Regions from separate parts of the Pseudoalteromonas sp. APC 3694 genome, predicted to be linked through region 1. Evidence: predicted binding sites of a transcription regulator. Region 1 holds the regulator's gene; the other holds the start of a gene.
The links. The regulator FliA, encoded in region 1, starts transcription of late flagellar genes. The targets are predictions, from matches to a motif close to CTAAAGNTNNNNNNNNNNNNGCCGATA.
Positions count from the first base shown of each region.

Region 2: the regulator FliA is predicted to act here: its motif matches at 4,920-4,946, upstream of pomA (flagellar motor protein PomA).

Region 1 covers NZ_JASDDE010000001.1:48,401-59,198, forward strand. The annotation lists gene QMA00_RS00265 (chemotaxis response regulator protein-glutamate methylesterase) at 1-339, opposite strand, end outside; gene QMA00_RS00270 (chemotaxis protein CheA) at 393-2,600, opposite strand; gene QMA00_RS00275 (protein phosphatase CheZ) at 2,615-3,382, opposite strand; gene cheY (chemotaxis response regulator CheY) at 3,399-3,782, opposite strand; gene QMA00_RS00285 (RNA polymerase sigma factor FliA) at 3,823-4,533, opposite strand; gene QMA00_RS00290 (MinD/ParA family protein) at 4,560-5,420, opposite strand; gene flhF (flagellar biosynthesis protein FlhF) at 5,413-6,903, opposite strand; gene flhA (flagellar biosynthesis protein FlhA) at 6,925-9,033, opposite strand; gene flhB (flagellar biosynthesis protein FlhB) at 9,105-10,235, opposite strand; gene fliR (flagellar biosynthetic protein FliR) at 10,245-10,798, opposite strand, start outside.
Region 2 covers NZ_JASDDE010000029.1:37,938-48,735, forward strand. The annotation lists gene QMA00_RS11335 (ligand-binding sensor domain-containing diguanylate cyclase) at 1-1,523, shown strand, start outside; gene dxs (1-deoxy-D-xylulose-5-phosphate synthase) at 1,586-3,448, opposite strand; gene ispA ((2E,6E)-farnesyl diphosphate synthase) at 3,564-4,451, opposite strand; gene xseB (exodeoxyribonuclease VII small subunit) at 4,454-4,696, opposite strand; gene pomA (flagellar motor protein PomA) at 5,000-5,767, shown strand; gene QMA00_RS11360 (flagellar motor protein MotB) at 5,770-6,690, shown strand; partial or broken gene QMA00_RS11365 (hypothetical protein) at 6,838-7,322, shown strand; gene QMA00_RS11370 (DNA topoisomerase III) at 7,398-9,338, shown strand; gene QMA00_RS11375 (amidohydrolase) at 9,367-10,677, opposite strand; gene QMA00_RS11380 (tetratricopeptide repeat protein) at 10,787-10,798, shown strand, end outside.

The sequences.
Region 1 (10,798 bases):
ACGAGCAATATCTTCAAACTTTTTCGGTAAAAAGTCCATCGCGCCGGCATCAAGTGCATCTAAGGTGGCAGATGCGCCTGCGCGTGTTAACGAGGAGAACATTAAAATAGGAGTTGGGTTACTCGCCATGATCTCTTTCACAGCACTAATACCATCAAGCACCGGCATTTCAACATCCATGGTGATCACGTCAGGTCGTAATTGAGCTGTTTTATCGACAGCTTCTCGACCATTTACAGCGAAACCAATAACTTCAATGCCGCTGTCTTGTTCAAGAATTTCACTCACTCTGCGGCGAAAAAAGCTTGAATCATCAACTACTAAAACTTTAACAGCCATTTCGCTCTCTTATTCAATGAATGGGTAGGCATAAAATATATGCCTACTTTTAATTATCCAGCGTAATGCTTTAACATACTTGGCACATCTAATATCAGTGCAATGCCGCCATCAGAGGTGATTGTTGCACCTGCCATACCAGGCGTACCTTGAAGTAATGCGTCTAAAGGCTTAATTACCACTTCCTCTTGACCAATAAGCGAGTCAACAACGAAACCCACTTTTTGAGTTCCTATTTGTACAATAACCACATGACCTTGTGCTTTTCGCTGACCTCTATCGGCCCCTTTTATGAGCCAATGTTCAAGGTAGAATAACGGAATCGATTTTTTACGAACAATAATCGTTAGCTGGCCATCAACCACATTAGTTTTTGTTAAATCTAAGTGGAATATTTCACTTACACCCGCCAGCGGCAACGCAAAGGTTTGTTCGCCTACCACTACCATTAAGGTAGGCAGTATTGCCAGTGTCAGTGGTACTTTAATCTCTAAAGTAGTCCCTACGCCCATTTCTGATTTTATGTTAACCGAGCCATTGAGCTGAGTGATTTTTGTTTTAACCACATCCATACCAACACCACGGCCAGAAATATCTGAGATCTCTTCTTTAGTTGAAAAACCAGGTGCAAAAATAAGGTTATACGCTTCAGTATCAGAAAGACGACTCGCTTGGTCGTGATCAAGCACCCCTTTACTAATCGCAATCTTTTTAAGCTTTTCAGCATCCATACCGGCACCATCATCTTGGATGGTAAGCAGGATATGGTCGCCTTGCTGAGACGCTGATAAAGTAACAGTACCGGTTCTAGGTTTACCCGATGCTTCACGAACATCTGGCATTTCAATACCATGATCCACTGAGTTGCGCACTAAATGCACGAGTGGATCTGCCAATGCTTCCACTAAATTTTTATCTAAATCGGTGTCTTCACCAACAAGTAATAAATTAATATCTTTTTGCAGCGTTCGTGCTAAATCTCGTACTACACGGGGGAAACGGCCAAACACTTTTTTAATTGGCTGCATTCGTGTTTGCATTACCGCACCTTGGATATCAGCTGTCACTACATCTAAATTAGAAATTGCTTTACCCATGGCCTCGCTATCAGAGTTAGTCGCTAGACTTACCAAACGATTTCGCACAAGTACCAGTTCACCTACCATGTTCATTATTTGGTCTAAGCGTTTGGTATCAACTCGTACCGTTGTTTCTGCCGGTGGAGGCGCTGCTTTTTTAGCGGGAGCTGCTTGTGCCGCAGAAGCCGGCTTAGCTGGCTCTGGTTTAGGCTGTGGCTTTGGTGTCGCAGCAGGCGCAGGTTTATTCTCGACTACAGGTTCTGGTTTACTTACAGGAGCCGGTGTTTCTATCGATTTAGGTGCACCTTTACCATGAAGCTCATCAAGTAACGCTTCAAACTCGTCGTCACTTATTTCATTATCGCCCGAGCTTTGCTCGTTACTTGGTGGAGCCACAGGAGCTGATGGTGTTTGTTGTGGTGTACTTGAGGTTGCTTGGCTCACTTCGCCAAAGCTGCCTACACCATGAAGTTCATCAAGTAGGCTTTCGAATTCATCGTCAGTTATATCACCACTGACATCATTATCACTTGATGATGATTGTTTTTCTTGTGGGGCTTGCCCTTTTCCATGAAGTTCATCAAGTAGGCTTTCGAATTCGTCTTCGGTTATTTCATCAACCTGAGACTCAGTACTGCTGCTATCTGGGCCGCTAAATAATTCATCAAAAGCAAACGGGTCTTCTTTAGCATCGTTGCTCGGTTGCTCTGCAACTGGTTCAGGCTCTACCGATGGAGTTTCCACAGAAGCTATATCTTCAACCACAGAATCGCCGGCAAGCTCTTCTGCTGTCGGTGGCTGCCCAAGTTTGTGAAGTACAGCAAGTAATTCTGGATCCGCAGGCTCTGGCTGGTCACGATTTTTAATCGTGGCAAACATTTCATTAATGGTGTCCAGTGCTTGTAAAATCACATCCATTAATTCAGAGTTAACTGTTCTTACACCTTGGCGCAGTAAATCAAACACATTTTCAGCACCATGACATGCATCAACAAGCTCTGTCATAGCCAAAAAGCCAGCGCCACCCTTTACAGTGTGGAAACCGCGAAATATTGCGTTTAGTAGCTCAGTATCATCTGGGTTGTTTTCCAGTTCTACTAACTGTTCAGATAAAAGCTCAAGGATTTCTCCGGCCTCTACTAAAAAGTCTTGTAAAATATCTTCATCGACTTCAAAGCTCATGCAGTACTCCCCTATTAGAAGCCCAAACTTGATAATAGATCATCAACTTCATCTTGATCAGATACAACATCATTACGCGATTCTTTATCAATAATAGGCCCTTCGGGACCTGCTAGTGTTTGTGCAACAATGGGATCTTCTATTTTTTCTGGTTGTTCAGTTGGTTCAACCTCACCACCTTGCGCTGCAAATGCAGTTAAAAGGTGAATTAAACTTTCTTCAACTTCACGGACAAGTTCAATAACACGGCGAATAACCTGACCGGTTAAATCTTGATAGTCTTGAGCCATCAGCACATTAGTCATCAGCATTTGTAACTCATCGGTTTTGTGATGAGAACTGCTCATAAACTTATCAATACTATGGCAAAGTGATTTAAACTCACCAAGCTCTATTTCGCGGTTCATTAAACGATCCCACGTTGGCTTGATATCAGCTATTTCGTCAGCGATTTCTTGTGCTAATGGTAAGCTTGCTTCAACCGCATCCATTGTCTTATTGGCTGCGTTTTCTGTCATTTCCATGACATAGTTAAGGCGTTTTTTTGCGTCAGGGATGGCATCAGTGGTAATGTCTGTTAAACGCGTGTCTAACTCGAAACTTTTTAAAGCTTCGTGCAGTTGACGCGTCAACTTTCCCACCTCAGCAAATAAATGTGATTGCTCTTGTGAAGCTGTTTCTAAAATTAACTGATTCGCTTTATCTTGCTCACCATTTTCTAAAAAAACAACTAACTGGCGAGCTTGTTCTAAAGTAATCTGAGGCGCAGCAGGTGCTGACATAAGCCTCTCCCTCTCATTAACCTAAACGTTCGAACACTTTTTCTAATTTAGTTTTCAATGTACTTGCAGTAAATGGTTTAACAATATAACCATTAACACCTGCTTGGGCCGCAGCAATTATTTGTTCTTTTTTAGCTTCTGCTGTAACCATTAAAACAGGAATATGCTTTAATTTTTCATCAGCTCGAATTGCCCTTAAAAGATCAATACCTTGCATGCCTGGCATATTCCAATCTGTTACAACAAAATCAAACGCTTGATTTTGCAACATAGGCAAAGCAGTTGACCCGTCATCTGCTTCTTGAACATTGGTAAAACCTAAATCGCGCAACAGATTTTTAATAATACGTCTCATTGTTGAGAAATCATCAACAACAAGAATTTTAATGTTTTTATCCAAAACATCCTCCAGTGAGGCCTGAACCTTTATTTACTTACTTCTAGTTTATCCAGTCATTGATTTTTGCTTTAAGCTTAATCATCGCCTGACCATGTATCTGACTTACACGCGATTCACTTACATCGAGTATATGTCCAATTTCTTTTAAATTCATCTCATCGTTATAGTACAAAGAAAGCACCATTGCATCTTTCTCCGGTAACGACTTTATTGCACTGAGTAAAGACTCATTAAACCGTTCATTTTTAACATTATTGAACGGTTTGTCTAGTGCTAAATCTTGGCCATGGGGTGTAATCACATCGTCATCTATACCAAGGTCTTCAATGCCTAACACTTTGCTTACATTTACATCGTTTAAAATATGATGGTACTCATTTAGCGAAATTTCAAGTTTTTCAGCAACTTCACTATCTTTAGGTTCACGGTTTAAACTGTTCTCAAGCGCAACAATAGTCTCTGCAACCAAACGGCTTTTTCTGTGAACTGAACGTGGAACCCAATCGCCTCGGCGCATTTCGTCTATCATCGCACCACGAATACGAATACCGGCGAAGGTTTCAAAACTTGCACCTTTGCTTGGATCAAAGTTTTTTGAAGCTTCAATTAAACCAATCATACCCGATTGAATTAAATCATCTAGCTGCACACTGGCCGGTAAACGAGCAATTAAATGGCACGCCACTTTTTTGACTAATGAGGCATGCTTTTCAACAATCATATTTAAATTCTGTGTTGACTGATATCCCATAACTCTATTCACCGGTATTGTCATTGTTAGTTACTAACTAGTTTCTCAATGAAAAACTCTAAATGACCCGAGGCTTGGCTAGGTGTTGGCCACTTAGCAATTTTTGTAGCCAGTGTTTTAAAAGCAATTGCAGCAGGCGACCCAGGAAAAATCTCAACAATTACTTTTTGGCGGCGCGTTGATTTGCGCATATTTTCATCATATGGAACCGTTGCAACCAACTCCATTGATATATCTAAAAATCGGTCGGTAACCTTTGAAAGTTTTGCAAACAATTCCTGCCCTTCGCGTAAACTGCGCACCATATTGGCAACAATTTTAAATTTATAAACGCCGTGCTCACGGCTAAGTACTTTAATTAAAGCATAGGCATCGGTAATTGATGTAGGCTCATCACATACCACCACAAGCACATCTTGCGCTGCGCGAGAAAAACTCAGCACCATATCGGAAATACCCGCAGCGGTATCAACAATTAAAATATCAAAGTCGGTGTTAAGTTCACTAAATGCACGAATAAGTCCAGCGTGCTCTGAGGGTGATAACTCAACCATACTTTGCGAACCCGATGTTGCAGGCACTATTTTTATGCCTGCGGGACCTTCGACTAAAATATCATCAAGTTCACATTCGCCCGATAAAACATGAGATAAATTACGCTCAACGCGCAGTCCAAGCATCACATCACAATTCGCTAATCCTAAATCAGCATCTAGTACAAGCACACGTTTGCCTTGTTGGCCTAACGCGATTGCTGTATTAAGGGATACGTTCGTTTTACCCACTCCACCTTTGCCGCCGGTGACAGCGATAACTTTTACGCCGTTATTATTATTCTTGCTCATTTTGCGAAGGCCGCTTGCTTGATCTAAAACTGTGTTAATCATACATCTCTACTGTGCTCGACGCCACTGATTGGTGTCGTGATTGTTGTGCTTTTATTCTTTTTAAATACAATTGCTCAGCTTTTTTTACTAGTTTTTCGGCATTTGCCACTCTAATATCTTCTGGTACTCGCTGACCGTTAGTAAGATACCCTATTGGGAGACGATTTTGAATCGCAATACTAATAATCTCACCTAAACTCAATGACTCATCAAGTTTAGTAAAAATACATCCACTTAGCTGTACTTTTTTAAAGTGCCTTACTGTTTCTTGCAATACATTAATTTGCGCCGTCGCACTTAATACTAAATAACTACGTATATCAACACGCTGATTACGCATCAAGGTGTTTAACTGCTCGGTTAAGCGTAAATCACGTTGACTCATTCCCGCTGTATCAATTAAAACTAGACGTTTATTTCGTAAATGATATAAAACTTCTGCTAATTCATTTGCATCTTTAACTTGTTTAACGCCACAACCTATAATACGACCATACGTTGCTAGCTGCTCATAAGCACCAATACGGTAGGTATCAGTCGTAATAAGCGCTACTTTATCGGCACCGTATTTTTGTGCACCCAATGCTGCCAGTTTTGCAACTGTGGTGGTTTTACCTACCCCTGTTGGGCCTACTAGTGCATAAACACCACCTTGGCGAAGAATTTCGTTGTTAGTGGTTTGCATTTGATCTTCAACCATATTCAATAAGGCTTTCCAACCTTGTTGGCGAGATACATCGTCGGGTACAAAGCATGCCATTTGCTCAGCAACCTCTTTATCTATCCCCATACCCACTAAACGGTCAATCATGCATGCACGGGTTGGATCGCGACGTGCCATATCTTGCTGCATTAAACCTGATACTTGGTGCTCTAATAGTTGGCGAATTGCGTTCATTTCTTCACGCATTGTGCTAATGTCACTGGATTCTTTATGCATTGTTTGCTGATCCGGTGCGCTAGGTGAATCTAAATCGTCAAAGCCACTGTCTAAGTCGTCAAAACCTAAGCTATCAGCTTGAGTACGAGGACGCACTGGCGCGCTTTGTTCACGTTCAAACATATTTTTAGGTCGTGATTGCACAAGCTCTTGTTCTTGATAGTGGCCAGATGTGTCAATACCAGAGTGTGAAAACATTGAAGCAAGCTCTGCTGAACGAGGACGTGGAGACTGACGCTCTAGTAAAGCTTGTAGGCTATCTGCAACCTTTGCTTGTGGCTTAGGTTGAGCGCGTTGCGGTTCTGGTTTAACAAAATTATGTGAACTTTGCTCAGTATGTGCAAATGAAGCGCTTGCAGCAGGTTGGCTTTGAGGCTGCTCTGGCGGTTTTGTCGCTGCTTTGTCGTAATCAACTGCAGCAACAATTTCAACGCCATTAGCTAGTTTTTTATTTGACATAATAACCGCATCAACACCCAACTCTTCTTTGACTTCTTTTAGTGCAGTGCGCATGTCTTTAGCAAAAAAACGTTTAATTTTCATAATTCAAACCCCTTTAAAATCTTATTGTTGGCCTACAGAGCTGACAATCTTGATCTGTCTTTCATCTGGTATCTCTTGATAAGACATCACCCGCAATCCTGGAATGGTGTATTTAACAAATCGAGATAACACAGTGCGTAACATTCCTGACGTTAGCAATATTGAAGGTTCACCGGCCATTTCTTGATTTTGATGCGCTTCATTTAATGATGTTTGAAGTCTATCAGCAAGCCCTGGTTCTATTCCGGCACCTTCATCACCTGCATTTTGAAGTGACTGATGCAACATCTGTTCCAACTCAGGCGCCAAGGTTATGACAGGGATTTCAGAAGACATACCAACAGCATCTTGAACGATTAATCTACGCAACGATATTCTCACTGCAGCCGTTAATACATCAGGGTCTTGGCTACGAGGGCCATACTCAACAAGGGTTTGAACAATTGAGCGCATATCTCGTATTGCTACCCCTTCATTTAATAAGTTTTGTAGCACTTTAACGATGGTGGTTAGTGGTAATACCTCAGGTACTAGCCCTTCAACTAAGCGAGGGTGACTTTTACCTAACATATCTAATAAGTTTTGTACTTCTTCATGTCCGAGTAATAATGCGGCGCTATTAGTGAGTAACTGACTAATATGAGTGGCCACAACGGTTGCTGAATCAACTACGGTGTAACCTAAAGACTGTGCTTCATCTTTTTGATCAGGTTTTATCCAAACTGCATCTAAACCAAACGCAGGATCTTTAGTTTCAATGCCTTTGAGCGGGCCAAATACTTGGCCAGGGTTAATTGCTAGTTCATCGCCGTGTTTAAGCTCCCCCTCACCACTTGATACACCCATCATGGTGATGCGATATGCATTTGGGTCGAGTTCAAGGTTGTCGCGAATATGTACAGGCGGTACTAAAAAACCCAGCTCTTGAGATAGTTTTTTACGCACTCCTTTAATACGGTTTAACAGCTCACCACCTTGTGATTGGTCAACCAAAGGAATTAATCGATAACCTACTTCTAAGCCAATAACATCAACTTGTTGAACATCATCCCAACCTAGTTCTTTTTGTTCTTGTTTAGCCGCAATCCCGGTACCTGAGGCTGCATTTTCAGCTTCTTCGGCCTCAGCAGCCGCCAATTTAAGTTTGTTTTGCTGGGTGTAGTATGCAAGGTAACCTAAAAGCGCCCCTAAACTTAAAAATGCAATATGCGGCATACCCGGGACTAAACCCATAGTGATGAGGATACCAGAGGCAATAAATAATGACTTTTCGTTACCTAATTGCTTCTTAAACTGATCGCCCATATTGTGCGATTCATTTTGACGGGTTACAACAATCGCAGTACCAATTGAAAGTAGTAATGAAGGTAATTGCGCTACCAAGCCATCACCAATGGTTAATAGTGTGTACACTTCCATAGCACGTGAAAAGCTCAAGTCATGCTGGATCATGCCAACAAATAAACCACCTACAATATTGATCACTAAAATGACTATGCCAGCAATAGCATCGCCTTTTACAAATTTACTAGCTCCATCCATAGAACCATAAAAGTCAGCTTCACGGGTTACTTCATCACGACGCTCTCTGGCTTGCTCCGCACTAATAAAGCCAGCATTCATATCTGCATCTATGGCCATTTGCTTACCTGGCATAGCATCTAGAGTAAAACGCGCTGATACTTCTGAAATACGTCCTGCACCTTTGGTAATTACCACAAAGTTAATGATGATCAGAATTAAAAACACCACTAAACCCACGGCGTAATTACCACCAATCACCACCGAGCCAAATGCTTCAATGACTTTACCAGCAGCATCACCACCGTTATGACCCTCAAGTAGTACCACCCGAGTACTGGCTACATTAAGTGCTAAGCGCATTATGGTTGCAATTAACAGCACCGCTGGGAACATCCCAAACTCAAGCGGTTTCATGGTGTATACAGTGACCAGTAATACAACTAACGCAAGCGCGATATTAAACGAAAATAATATATCAAGCAGAAATGGAGGCAGGGGTAAAATAACCATGCCCAGCGCAGCCAACACCAAAAGCGGTGTACCAACGCCTTTTGCATATTCTTTTTTATCTTTATTAAGTTGTTGTAATACCGCTTTAAATTCCATAACTCTACAATTTCAAAAAATTGACACTACGCTGAAATTGCAATAACTATTCCAAGTTAGCTGGTTAGCAGTTAATACTTAAATTCATCGGGGATAGGCAGCTTTTTATTAAGGGCAACAGGGCGTTTTCCACGGCCTTTTTTAAACCGTTTAAGCTGAAACACATAAGCAAGTACTTGAGCAACTGCAGTAAAGAGCTGATCGGGGATTTGATCCCCTACTTCAGCAGTATGATAAAGCGCTCGGGTTAAAGTTGGAGACTCAACAATAGGCACTTCATTACCCAATGCAATTTTACGAATTTGCATGGCGAGCTCATCCACACCTTTGGCTAATACAATAGGCGCGCCTGCTCGCTCTGTATCGTATTTTAAAGCTACGGAATAGTGAGTAGGGTTGGTAACAATAACATCGGCGTCTGGCACATCCTGCATCATTCTCTTTTGCGACATTTGACGTTGGGTTTGCCTTATGCGCGCTTTAATCTGCGGATCACCTTCTGAGTTTTTATATTCGTCTTTTACCTCTTGCATAGTCATTTTAAGCTGTTTGTTATGACTATAGCTTTGAAATGGGGCGTCAATAGCAGCAATAATAATTAAGGTGCAAGACATGGCTAAAAACATCCACGCTAAAATTTCCAAAGCATGAACAATATTGCCAGGCGCACTTTCTATACTTAAATGTAAGATTTCATCAAAAAACGTATTAATTAAAAAAATAGCAAATGCGGCCACCAAGCCAAACTTTAATAATGACTTAAGCAATTCTATAGCCGCTTGTGGACCAAACATGCGGGTAAAGCCTTTCATTGGCGACATTTTACTGGCTTTGGGCGCAGCTGCTTGCCAACTAAAATTAAAGCCGCCAAGCATGGTATTACCGATAAATGCAGCCAATACAATAATGAGTACAAACATCGACATAGGAAATAACAGTACGTCGGCCACCTCTCCCCATACGGCAAACATTTTGGTGGTGTCGTAGGTTTCATTGCGGTTAAGACTCAGCATTCTTCCCATAATGCGGTACAAGCCTTTGCCAATTTCAGGCCCATACATTAATAAGGAAATAGCAGAAAAAATAAGCACAAACATGGTACCTAACTCTTTAGAACGCGCTATTTGGCCTTTCTTTTTAGCATCATCAACTTTTTTTGGGGTGGGTTCTTCGGTTTTTTCTTGTCCGGAATCTTCAGCCATTACGCTCTCCTAAGGGGAACAACCAATTAGAGTACACATCAGCTCAACCATTTTTAGCCATTGGAACTCAAACTGAGTGACAAAGTTACCGAGCGTTGCCCAAATAATAACGAGCCCTGCCACTAAGGTAAACGGGAAGCCTATCGAGAAAATATTTAACTGCGGTGCAGCACGGGTCATAATACCAAATGCCATATTAATAACCAGCATGGCGGTTAATGGTGCTAATGACAGCACTAATGCAGTGGTAAACATCCAACCACCCCATGTCACTATGTCCCAGTAATGATCAACCGCCCACCAATTGCCATCAATGGGCAATACCTGAAAACTATGTACCACCATTTGAATCATCATTAAGTGGCCATTAAATACAAAAAATAATAAGGTAGCTAATATTAGATAAAATTGCCCCACTGCAGGCACACTCATCCCATTAGAGGGGTCAACAACAGATGCAAAACCTAAACCGGTTTGCATAGCAAGGATTTGCCCGGCTAACACAAACGTATTGAGTAATAGTGTGGACGCAAAACCAATTGCGACACCAATCAACATTTGTT
Region 2 (10,798 bases), on a different contig from region 1:
CGCTTAACGATGGTTTGTTTTATCGCAGTGGACAAGGGCAGTGGCAGCAATTAGATGCCGCCAATGGGCTGCCATATGGTTCTATATTTAGTCTTGAGTACGATGATACTACAAAACGCATTTGGGTAAGCACCATGAAAGGGGTTTATCGCATGCCAGTTGAGCAATTCAAAGCCAACATTGAAAGCCTAAAAGTGGAGGAAGTGATCTCTTCATTTGATCGACAGCTCGATGGTAAAGCAAGTCAATGCTGTAATGGTTTAGGCCATGATGCGGTGGTTGATATGGATAATTCAATTTGGTATCCCAGCTTGCAAGGCGTTGTAGAAATTCCTAAAGACGTAGAATTATTTGGACTGCGTTCACTTAAACCAACTATAGAAACTTTAACCACGCCATCACGAAAACTTGCTGCGGCTGCGTTAGGTAAAAAGCCAGTACTTAAAACTGACGAGCGTGATGTAACGCTTACCTATACCGCTATCGATTATTATGCACCTGCAAGTATAGAGTTTAGGTATAAACTCAATGGACTTGATAATGATTGGCGCTATGCAAATACCCGCCGAGAAGCAATTTACACTAACTTACCAGCAGGTATGTTTTTATTTGAATTAGAGACAAAACGTCAAGGTGAAGATTGGGGCAAAGCGCAATCGGCCGAATACGCTTTTGTGGTGCCTGAACGATTTGGTGAAACTATATATTTTAGATTACTGATCACCAGTGGTTTTGTGTTGCTCTTTTATTTGGTGTTTTGGGTATTTAAAGTTCAAGAGCGACGTAAGCAGCAGGTTCTTGAGGGGCTTATTACTGAGCGAACCCTTGAGCTTCGCCAAGCAAACGATAAATTAAACCAAGTAAACTCTCAGCTTAAACTTGTTAGTCACTCTGATGAGCTAACAGGGCTGAGAAGTCGCCGTTTTTTGTTTGATCAACTACCAAAAGATATCGAGCATTTTCAGCGTAACTCGCAGTCATTGCAGGCTCAAGGTAAATCGTTGGTGTTGTTAATTATTAATTTAGATAACTTTAGCCGCATTAACGATGCCTATGGCCCTATTGCTGGAGATAGCTGTTTACAACAAGTAGCGGCATTACTTAACTCGCGTACACAAGGTTCTGATTATGTTGCCCGTTGGAGTGGTGATGAGTTTTTACTGTTATTGCGCGATTTTAAATGTAATTTAATCGACAGCTATGTATATGAATTATGCCAAGCAATTACAGATTATTCGTTTCAGCTTCCTAACGGTGAAACAACCAATATAACAGCGTCAGTCGGGTGGTCGTTCTATCCGTTACCCCTGTTAGGTGGGCAAGTTATTAGCTGGGAAACATCAATTAATCTAGCTGACATAGCATTACATCAAGTTAAAAAACGCGGCGGCGATGGCGTCGCTAATATTACCTTTGACGAGCAATTAGATGCATTTGAGTTTGAGCAAAACCCCAATGTTGAACAGCAAATTGGTTTGTTACAAAGCAATGGTCTAGCCGATATTAAGGTATGGATGCGCTAGAGGTTATAGATGAGCAATAAAAAAGGAGCCAATGGCTCCTTTTTTATTAAACACGATAAGTGTTAGCTCATAAATGATTTAATTGAAGTTAAAATACCGTGTTCACCTAACCCCATTTCATCGTGCATTTGCTGTTGTGTGCCATGTTTAATGAATTCATCAGGAATACCTAAGTTAAGCACTTTTACATCGGCTTTAATGCTCGCTAAATATTCATTAACTGCAGAGCCTGCACCGCCCGCAATCGCGTTATCTTCAAGGGTTACAATAATATCGTGATCATTAATCAGCTCATCAATTAATGCCGTATCAAGTGGCTTAATAAATCGCATGTTTACTAGAGTGGCATTGAGCTCATCAGTGGCAAGTTGTGCGTTTTCAAGCAAGGTACCAAATGACAATATAGCCACTTTAGTACCTTTTTTAATTACATTCGCTTTACCCATTTCAAGTTGTTGCATAGTGCTTTGAATGTCTGCTGAGCCTGCACTACCACGCGGGTAACGAACAGCAACAGGACAATTAGCTTGATAGCCTGTATAAAGCATATGACGGCATTCGTTAGTATCACTTGGGGCCATAATGACCATATTAGGTATACAGCGCATAAAGCTTAAGTCGTAGGCGCCTTGATGGGTTTCACCATCGGCTCCAACAATACCGGCGCGGTCTATAGCAAATAATACCGGTAGGTTTTGCAGTGCAACGTCGTGAATTAGTTGATCGTACGCGCGTTGTAAAAAGCTAGAATAGATAGCCACAACGGGCTTTAAGCCCTCACAAGCAAAACCTGCAGCAAGAGTAACAGCGTGTTGTTCTGCTATTGCTACGTCAAAGTATTGTTCTGGATACTCTTTAGAAAAACGTACCATGCCTGAACCTTCACGCATAGCTGGCGTGATTGCCATGAGCTTACTGTCTTGCTTGGCCATGTCACAAAGCCAATCACCAAACACATTTGAGAAAGTCGCCGCACCTGGCTTAGATTTTGGTAAGCTTGATGTTGCAGGATCAAATTTTGGTACGCCATGATAACCAATCGGATCGGCTTCGGCAGGCTTGTAACCTTTGCCTTTCTGGGTTTTTATATGTAAAAGCTGTGGGCCTTTTAAGTTACGCATATTGCGCAGCGTATCAACCAACATATTCACATCATGTCCATCAATTGGGCCAATGTAATTTAGACCTAATTCTTCAAAAAAAGTACCCGGGATCATCATCCCTTTAATGTGTTCTTCCATACGGCTGGCAAGCTCTTTTACCGGCGGTACACCAGAGAGCAGCTTTTTACTGCCTTCGCGGATGTTGGTATAAAAGCTACCTGATAAAATACGCGCAAAATGATTGGTTAACGCACCGACATTTTCAGATATCGACATTTCGTTATCGTTCAAAATGATCAGCATGTCTGATTTAACATCGCCAAGGTGGTTCATTGCTTCAAAGGCCATACCAGCAGTAATTGCGCCATCGCCTATTACCGCGACTGTTTTACGCCCTTTGCCTTCTTTTTGTGCAGCAATAGACATACCTAACGCCGCAGAAATTGAGGTACTTGAATGGCCAACACTAAAGGTGTCGTATTCACTTTCATCTCTAAAAGGGAAAGGATGCAATCCGTCTTTTTGGCGAATGGTATGCATTTGATCACGACGGCCAGTCAGTATTTTATGCGGATAAGCTTGATGACCCACATCCCAGACCAAGCGGTCTTCGGGTGTGTTGTATACATAATGTAGTGCAACGGTAAGTTCTACGGTTCCTAAACCAGACGCTAAATGACCGCTACTTTGCGATACCGAATTGAGTAAATAGTCACGCAATTCATGGCTAAATGCAGGAAGCTTATCTTGTGCTAAGTCTCGCAAGTGGGCTGGTTCGTTCACCAAATCAAGTAATGGATACTTGCTGCTATCAAGTGTCATGGTTTTTTATATATCCTTCGCTAATATTAACCCTCCTCAAAACAAACGAGGTTTAAAAGGCGACTTAATATTCAGTAATAATTTTATACTAAGAGTTAATACGTTTTAGCTGTATTTAATGGTCACGTTCAATTAAATAGTTAGCCAATGCCGCTAAATCTGTTGTGTCTGCGTCAATGTTAGCTAATGCCTCATGGGCTTGTTGTATTAAATTTTGTGCTTTTTGCTTAGCGCCTAGCATACCTAATAAAGCGGGGTATGTCGCTTTATTCGCTGCAATATCTGACCCTTGTGGCTTGCCTAAAGTAAGCGTATCGCCCTCAACATCTAAAATATCGTCATGAACTTGAAATGCAAGCCCTATAGCGTATCCAAAAGTTGATAAGTTATCTAAAGTTTGTTGGCTTGTATTAGGAGCGCACAGTGCGCCAAGAGTGATCGCACAATTTATTAGCGCACCGGTTTTAAGTTTATGAATGCGTTCTAACTCATCAACAGTAATAACCTTATCGGTTGCTGCAATATCGCGGCCTTGTCCGGCAACCATACCTTGTAACCCCGATGCATGCGCTAGTGCTGCGATCATTTTTAATTGTGCTTCAGTCGAACATTTAAATGTGTGCTTAGCAATAAGTTCAAATGCTAAAGTTTGCAGTGCATCTCCAGCTAAAATCGCTTGTGCTTCACCGTATACAATATGACATGTAGGGCGACCACGGCGTAAATCATCATCATCCATAGCAGGTAAATCGTCATGAACTAATGAATAACTATGAATACATTCAATGGCTGCGGCAAGTACATCTAAATCACGCTTGTCAGCACCGAGTATTTTACCTGTGGTGTACACTAAAAACGGGCGCAGTCTTTTACCACCATTCATTACACTGTAATGTGTGGCTTCTTTTATAGTATTGTCGCTTTCAAGAGGTTGTTCAAAATAAAGGTTGAGCGTATTAGCTACATCATCTTGAGCGAGTTTTATTTGTTCTTTTATGCTCACGATTATTCCATATCGTTATCAAACTGAGTAAGCGGTGCTTTTTCGTCATTACCCATTAATATCGAAACCTTTTGCTCAGCTTGTTGAAGTTTGCCTGAAGATGCGCTCGCAAGTGCAATACCTCGCTCAAATTGCTTTAAAGACTGTTCAAGCGATAAATCACCTTGTTCCATTTCACTGACAATTGTTGTTAACTCTTCTAGTGCTTGTTCGAAACTTAAATTTTCAGGTTTTTTAGTCGCCATCTTTATTTTCAACTTACATAATAAATTTAGACGCCAATTTTAGGGGGAATGCTAAACTAGGTCAAAGAATGATATTGTTTTTTGATAGATAAATGCTGTTGATTGGGTTTTATTGCGTTTCAACGTTATTTTTTAAAATTATTAATTTTGATTAATTAGATTGATTACCTATGTTGATCTAAAATATAGCTAATCTTAATTTTACCGTTTATCATAAAAATCACTTAAGTATTTCAGTACCTTGCCGATAAACAATTAATAACAACGCTTGCGAAGAAAAAATATAAAACCTTTGGAGGGAATGTGGATTTAGCAACCATTATTGGGATCCTTGGCGCAATTGGCTTAATTGTCATGTCCATGTTTATGAGTAGTAGCGGTGAAGTCGCTATGTATTACAATACCCCTTCTGTGGTTATTGTATTTGGTGGTTCCCTTTTTATCGTTTTATCTAATTTTACCATGTCGCAATTTCTTGGCATTGGTAAAGTATGTGCAAAAGCGTTTATGTTTAAAATTGAGCCTCCTGAAGCATTAATCGAAAAAGCGGTAGAATTAGCTGACTCTGCTCGAAAAGGCGGGTTTTTAGCCTTAGAAGAAGCCGAAATCCCAAATCCTTTTATGCGCAAAGGCGTTGATATGCTAGTAGATGGACATGATGCTGATGTGGTACGCGCAACATTACAAAAAGATATTTCCCTGACGACAACTCGTCATGAAATGGGCGCAAGCTTATTTAAGTCGCTAGGTGATATTGCTCCCGCAATGGGGATGATTGGTACATTAATCGGCTTGGTGGCTATGTTATCAAATATGGATGATCCAAAAGCAATCGGCCCAGCCATGGCGGTTGCGTTGTTAACAACGTTGTATGGGGCATTTTTGGCGAATGTTGTCGCCATTCCTATTCAGGTAAAACTTGAACTGCGTAAAGACGAAGAGGCCATGAATCAGCGCTTAATTTTAGATGCAGTATTAGGTATTCAAGACGGGCAAAATCCTAAAGTAATTGAAGGGATCTTGAAAAATTATCTAGCTGAGTCTAAACGCGCAGTCAATACTGAGGAATAATTATGTCAGATGAAGAGTGCAAATGCCCACCTCCAGGACTTCCTGCGTGGATGGGAACGTTTGCCGATTTAATGTCATTATTAATGTGCTTTTTCGTACTTTTACTCGCATTTTCTGAAATGGATGTACTTAAATTTAAACAAATTTCAGGCTCAATGAAGTTTGCTTTTGGTGTACAAAATAAAATAGAAGTAAAAGACATTCCAAAAGGGACATCTGTTATTGCTATGGAGTTTACGCCGGGTAAACCTGAGCCAACTCCTATAGAAACCATTCAGCAACAAACGGTTGAAATGACCCAACAAATGCTTGAGTTTCAGGCGGGAGATGAAAGCTCCGCAGGTGGACGTCAAGAGCAACGTGGTGAAAAGCGAGGTGGTGAATCAAGTAGTACCTCTGAGGAAGTTGCTTCAGCGCCTGCAGTTTCTGCTGCCGATCAAGAACAAATAAATGACTTAGTTAAAAAAATTGCACAACAGCTTGAAAAGCAAATTATTGATGGGGCTATTGAGCTTGAATCTTTAGGGCAGCAAATCATAATTCGTATTAGAGAAAATGGCTCGTTTCCATCGGGGAGTGCATTTTTACAACCACAATTTAAACCTATCATTCAAGATATTGGCCGATTACTTAAAGATGTACCCGGTGAAATTACGGTGTCTGGTCATACGGATGATTTTCAGGTTTCCAACGAGCTTTACATTAATAACTGGGATTTATCATCTAAACGCGCAGTTGCGGTAGCGAGTGAATTACAAAAAGTTCCAGGTTTTGATAAAACCAGAATGATGGTGGTAGGACGTGCAGAAACTAGGCCCTTAGTGCCGAACGATTCCCGCGAAGATCGAAGACGTAACCGCCGTGTAGAAATATCAATTTTACAAGGCAAGGCAAAAGAGTCAGCGCCAATTGATGTAAGATAGAATGACTTGGCTATGTACCTTTTTTAGCATGGAATGCAACATTCTTAACAAATGTAATGGGGCGAATATGTTAACTAAGTATTGTAGTATGCCTGGTAACGGCGATGGAACTGATGAAGATACAAAAGTTAAGTAAGGTTATTTAGTTTGCCTGAATGGTTTTTGTATTTTGTAAGTATATTAAGCAAAAGCTGGGTTCTTATTTTGAGTCCGGCTATTTTTATATTCTTTATCCTCAAAGATTATTTAGCTCTTAGGTTCGTTGTTATTACTGCCGCTTTTTCTTATTTGGCACTGTGACCTACTCAAGTTTAATGGCGTTTGATGATGGTATTTATATATACCGTTACCTTGTATGGGCATTAACAGATATTACTTGGATGGCACTTATTGCTTATTGGGGTCTTAAAGATAAAGTGCATTTGTGGCAATGTTTACTTGGGCAGCTTATTGTTATTGGTGCACCCATTCTTCAATTATTTCGCTTAGTTGACCGACACCTTTGGGATTTATCTTATAGCACTGTGATGTATCAAACATTTATGCCTTTAATAAATATTGCCACTGTTGTTGTCTGCTACCTGCCTCTTTTATATCTTTTTGTTAATAAGCGAAATAAAGCTTTAAGTTAGAAACTATAAAAATATCCCCAGTTTTAAACTGATATGCTAAACTACTGTTTATATGAACAGTGTTAGGGTGTGGTTATGAAACTTTATATTGCTGAAAAACCTTCATTAGGACGCGCTATTGCAGATGCGCTTCCAAAACCTCATAAAAAACACGATGGTTATATTGAAGTGGCGAATGGTGATTATGTGTCTTGGTGCATAGGCCATTTGCTCGAGCAAGCAGAACCTGATGACTATGACGAACGTTTTAAAAAATGGCAATTTGAGCATTTACCTATTGTGCCTGAACACTGGCAATTAAAAGCTAAAACAAAAACCCGTAAGCAGCTTACCATTTTAAAAAAGCTAATCAAACAAGCAACAATACTTGTACATGCTGGCGATCCTGACCGTGAAGGCCAGTTATTAGTTGATGAAGTTATAGAACAAGCAAAAATCAGCCAAGCAAAAAAACAAAATATTCAGCGTTTATTGATCAGTGATTTAAACTTAACTGCGGTAAAAAAATCACTCAACTCTATGCGGGCTAACCGTGATTTTATCCCTTTAAGTGTATCTGCTTTAGCGCGGTCTCGTGCTGATTGGTTGTTTGGTATGAATTTAACGCGAGCTTATACGCTAGCTGGGCAAAAAGCGGGCTTTGGTAATGTGTTGTCGGTTGGGCGAGTACAAACACCTATTTTAGGTTTAGTTGTAAATCGTGATAATGAAATCGCAAATTTTGTATCCAAACCATTTTATGAAGTACTTGCTCATCTTGTTACACCTGAGCAGCAATCATTTACTGCTAAGTGGATACCGAGTAAAGCGTGCGAACCATATCAAGATGAAGAGGGCAGAGTACTTAATAAAGCCTTAGCCGAAAATGTGACTTCACGCATTGCTAATCAGCCCGCAAATGTAACAGCGCTTGAGCAAAAGCAAAAAAAACAAACCGCGCCTCTTCCTTATAACTTATCTGCTTTACAAATAGATGCTGCTAAAGCTTTTGGGATGCCAGCACAAAAAGTACTCGATATTTGCCAAGTTTTATATGAACGTCATAAATTAATTACCTACCCACGCTCAGATAACCGTTACTTACCGAGAGAGCATCACCAAGATGCACCTGCTATTTTAAAAGCGATAGCCGCAAATGGTGGGCAGTCAGTAGAGCTGGTAAATGAGGCAAATGCAAAACAACGTAGTAAATGTTTTAATGATGCAAAAGTGGCCGCTCATCACGCCATTGTGCCGACAGCTAAACATTTAAGTAGTGTGAGTTTAGCCAATGATGAAGCAAAAATTTATCAGTTAATAAGTCGACACTATTTAATTCAGTTTTATCCCGACTACATTTACAACGAAAGCAAAGTAGAGGTAACCATAGCCGGAGGTTTATTTAAAGCAAGTGCAAAGCAAGATGTAAGCTTAGGTTTTAAATTGCTCATGGGTAAGTCGGAACTCAAAGAAGAAGCTACATTGCCTTATTTAGAAAAAGGTATGGCACTTACTTGTACTAAAGGTGAAGTGGTGCAAAAGCATACATCTCCTCCGGCTCATTTTACCGATGCAACCTTACTTGCTGCTATGACGGGAATTAGCCGTTATGTAAAAGACCTGCAAATCAAAAAAATATTAAAAGAAACAGATGGCCTCGGTACAGAAGCAACGCGTGCAGGCATTATTGAGCTGTTATTTAAACGTCGCTTTTTAAAACGTGAGGGAAAAGCAATTAAAGCAACTGAAACAGGTCTGGCATTAATTAGTGTATTACCAGAGGGATTATCAAGCCCCGACTTAACTGCAAAATGGGAGTCGAGTTTAGGTGATATTGCACAGCAAGCAATGAGTTATCAGCAGTTTATACAACCTTTATTAGCCGATTTAACTAATTTTGTAAGTCAAGCGGCGAACTGCAATAGTCAGGCATTTGCACTGTTACCTAAAACGTCACCTAAAAAGCGCTTTGCCAAACGTACAAAAAAAGCGCCGTATAAAAAGTCGAGTTATAAAAAAAGCCCTGCGGTAAATTAATCGCAGGGCTTACATATAGCGTTGAAGGTTACTGATTGAATAGTGCCACAGCGGCGTTACTCATTGCCTTTATTCCTGTAGGCAGTGCTACTTTATAATCAGGCGCAAATTTACTTGAATGTAACGAGGGCAGTGTTTCGTTATTTTTTATTGCCTTGGCGTACTGCTGTTGGTTAACGCCACCTAGCCAAAATAAGGTGATAGGAATATTTTCGTCGGTGCGCCCGTATAATCCAAAGTCTTCACCGGCCATTACCGCTTCTGTTTCGAGCACGTTTGCATCACCTATCGCACTTTTTATAGCGTTTCGAACAAGGTTAGTTTGTACTGGGTTATTGTAAGTTGATGGAATTGATTCATCTTCATGAACTTTCACTACAGGGTAGAGAGATTCCTCAAGGCCTGCACTTTGTGCTATACCTGCAGTAATACGTTTAATTGCCGCTATTTGTGCGTTACGTATATCTGGATTGTAGCTGCGTAGCGTAAGTTGTAACTTAACTTCATCAGAAATAACATTGTGTTTAGAGCCACCATGAATGGAACCCACCGTTATCACTGAAGGCTCAAGTGGAGAAAGCTCACGACTAGTAATTGTTTGTAGTGCAAGTATCGTTCGAGCTGCGATGATCACAGGGTCGATAGTTGTATGCGGGTAAGCACCATGGCCACCTTTGCCTTTTATACTAATATCAACAGAATCAACACTGGCCATGGTGTATTCATTTTTCATTGCCACTTTACCCGCAGCAACGCTAGCGCTTACATGCAAAGCAATAATATGATCTGGTTTAGCGTATTTGTTAAATAATCCTTCCTTGAGCATTGCTTTTGCACCACCGCCTACTTCTTCAGCGGGTTGAGCAACCATCATTAAAGTACCTTGCCACTTATTTTTATGCGTAATTAATTGCTCAGCAGTACCAATAAAAGAGCTCATATGAATATCATGACCACAGCCATGCATAACGCCAACTTCACTACCTTGATCATTAATTGTGGTAATAATTGATGCGTAAGTTTTGCCTGTTTGCTCTGTTATAGGCAGGCCATCAGTATCAGTTCTGATCATGACGGTAGGGCCTTGACCATTTTTGTAAATTCCGACTATACCATAGCCACCTACATTATCGGTTACGTCAAACCCTAATTTCTGAAGTCGTTCAGCGATTTTTTTACCTGTTTGCTTTTCCTTATATGACAATTCAGGTGATTGATGTAGGTCTAAGTAAAGTTTTTCTATTGCCGGCATGCTGGTATCAAGATCCAACTTAAGTGCTTGCGCATTCAATAATGGGCTGACTAATAAACACAATGCACTTACATACGCTAATTTCATATTTCCCTCACTACCTTCTATTGTATTTAAATGATTTAAACAGATGACTTGTAATTATTATCTTCATCACCATATAAAAACCTAAATAGATGAACATGGCAATAATTCAATGAGTAATATA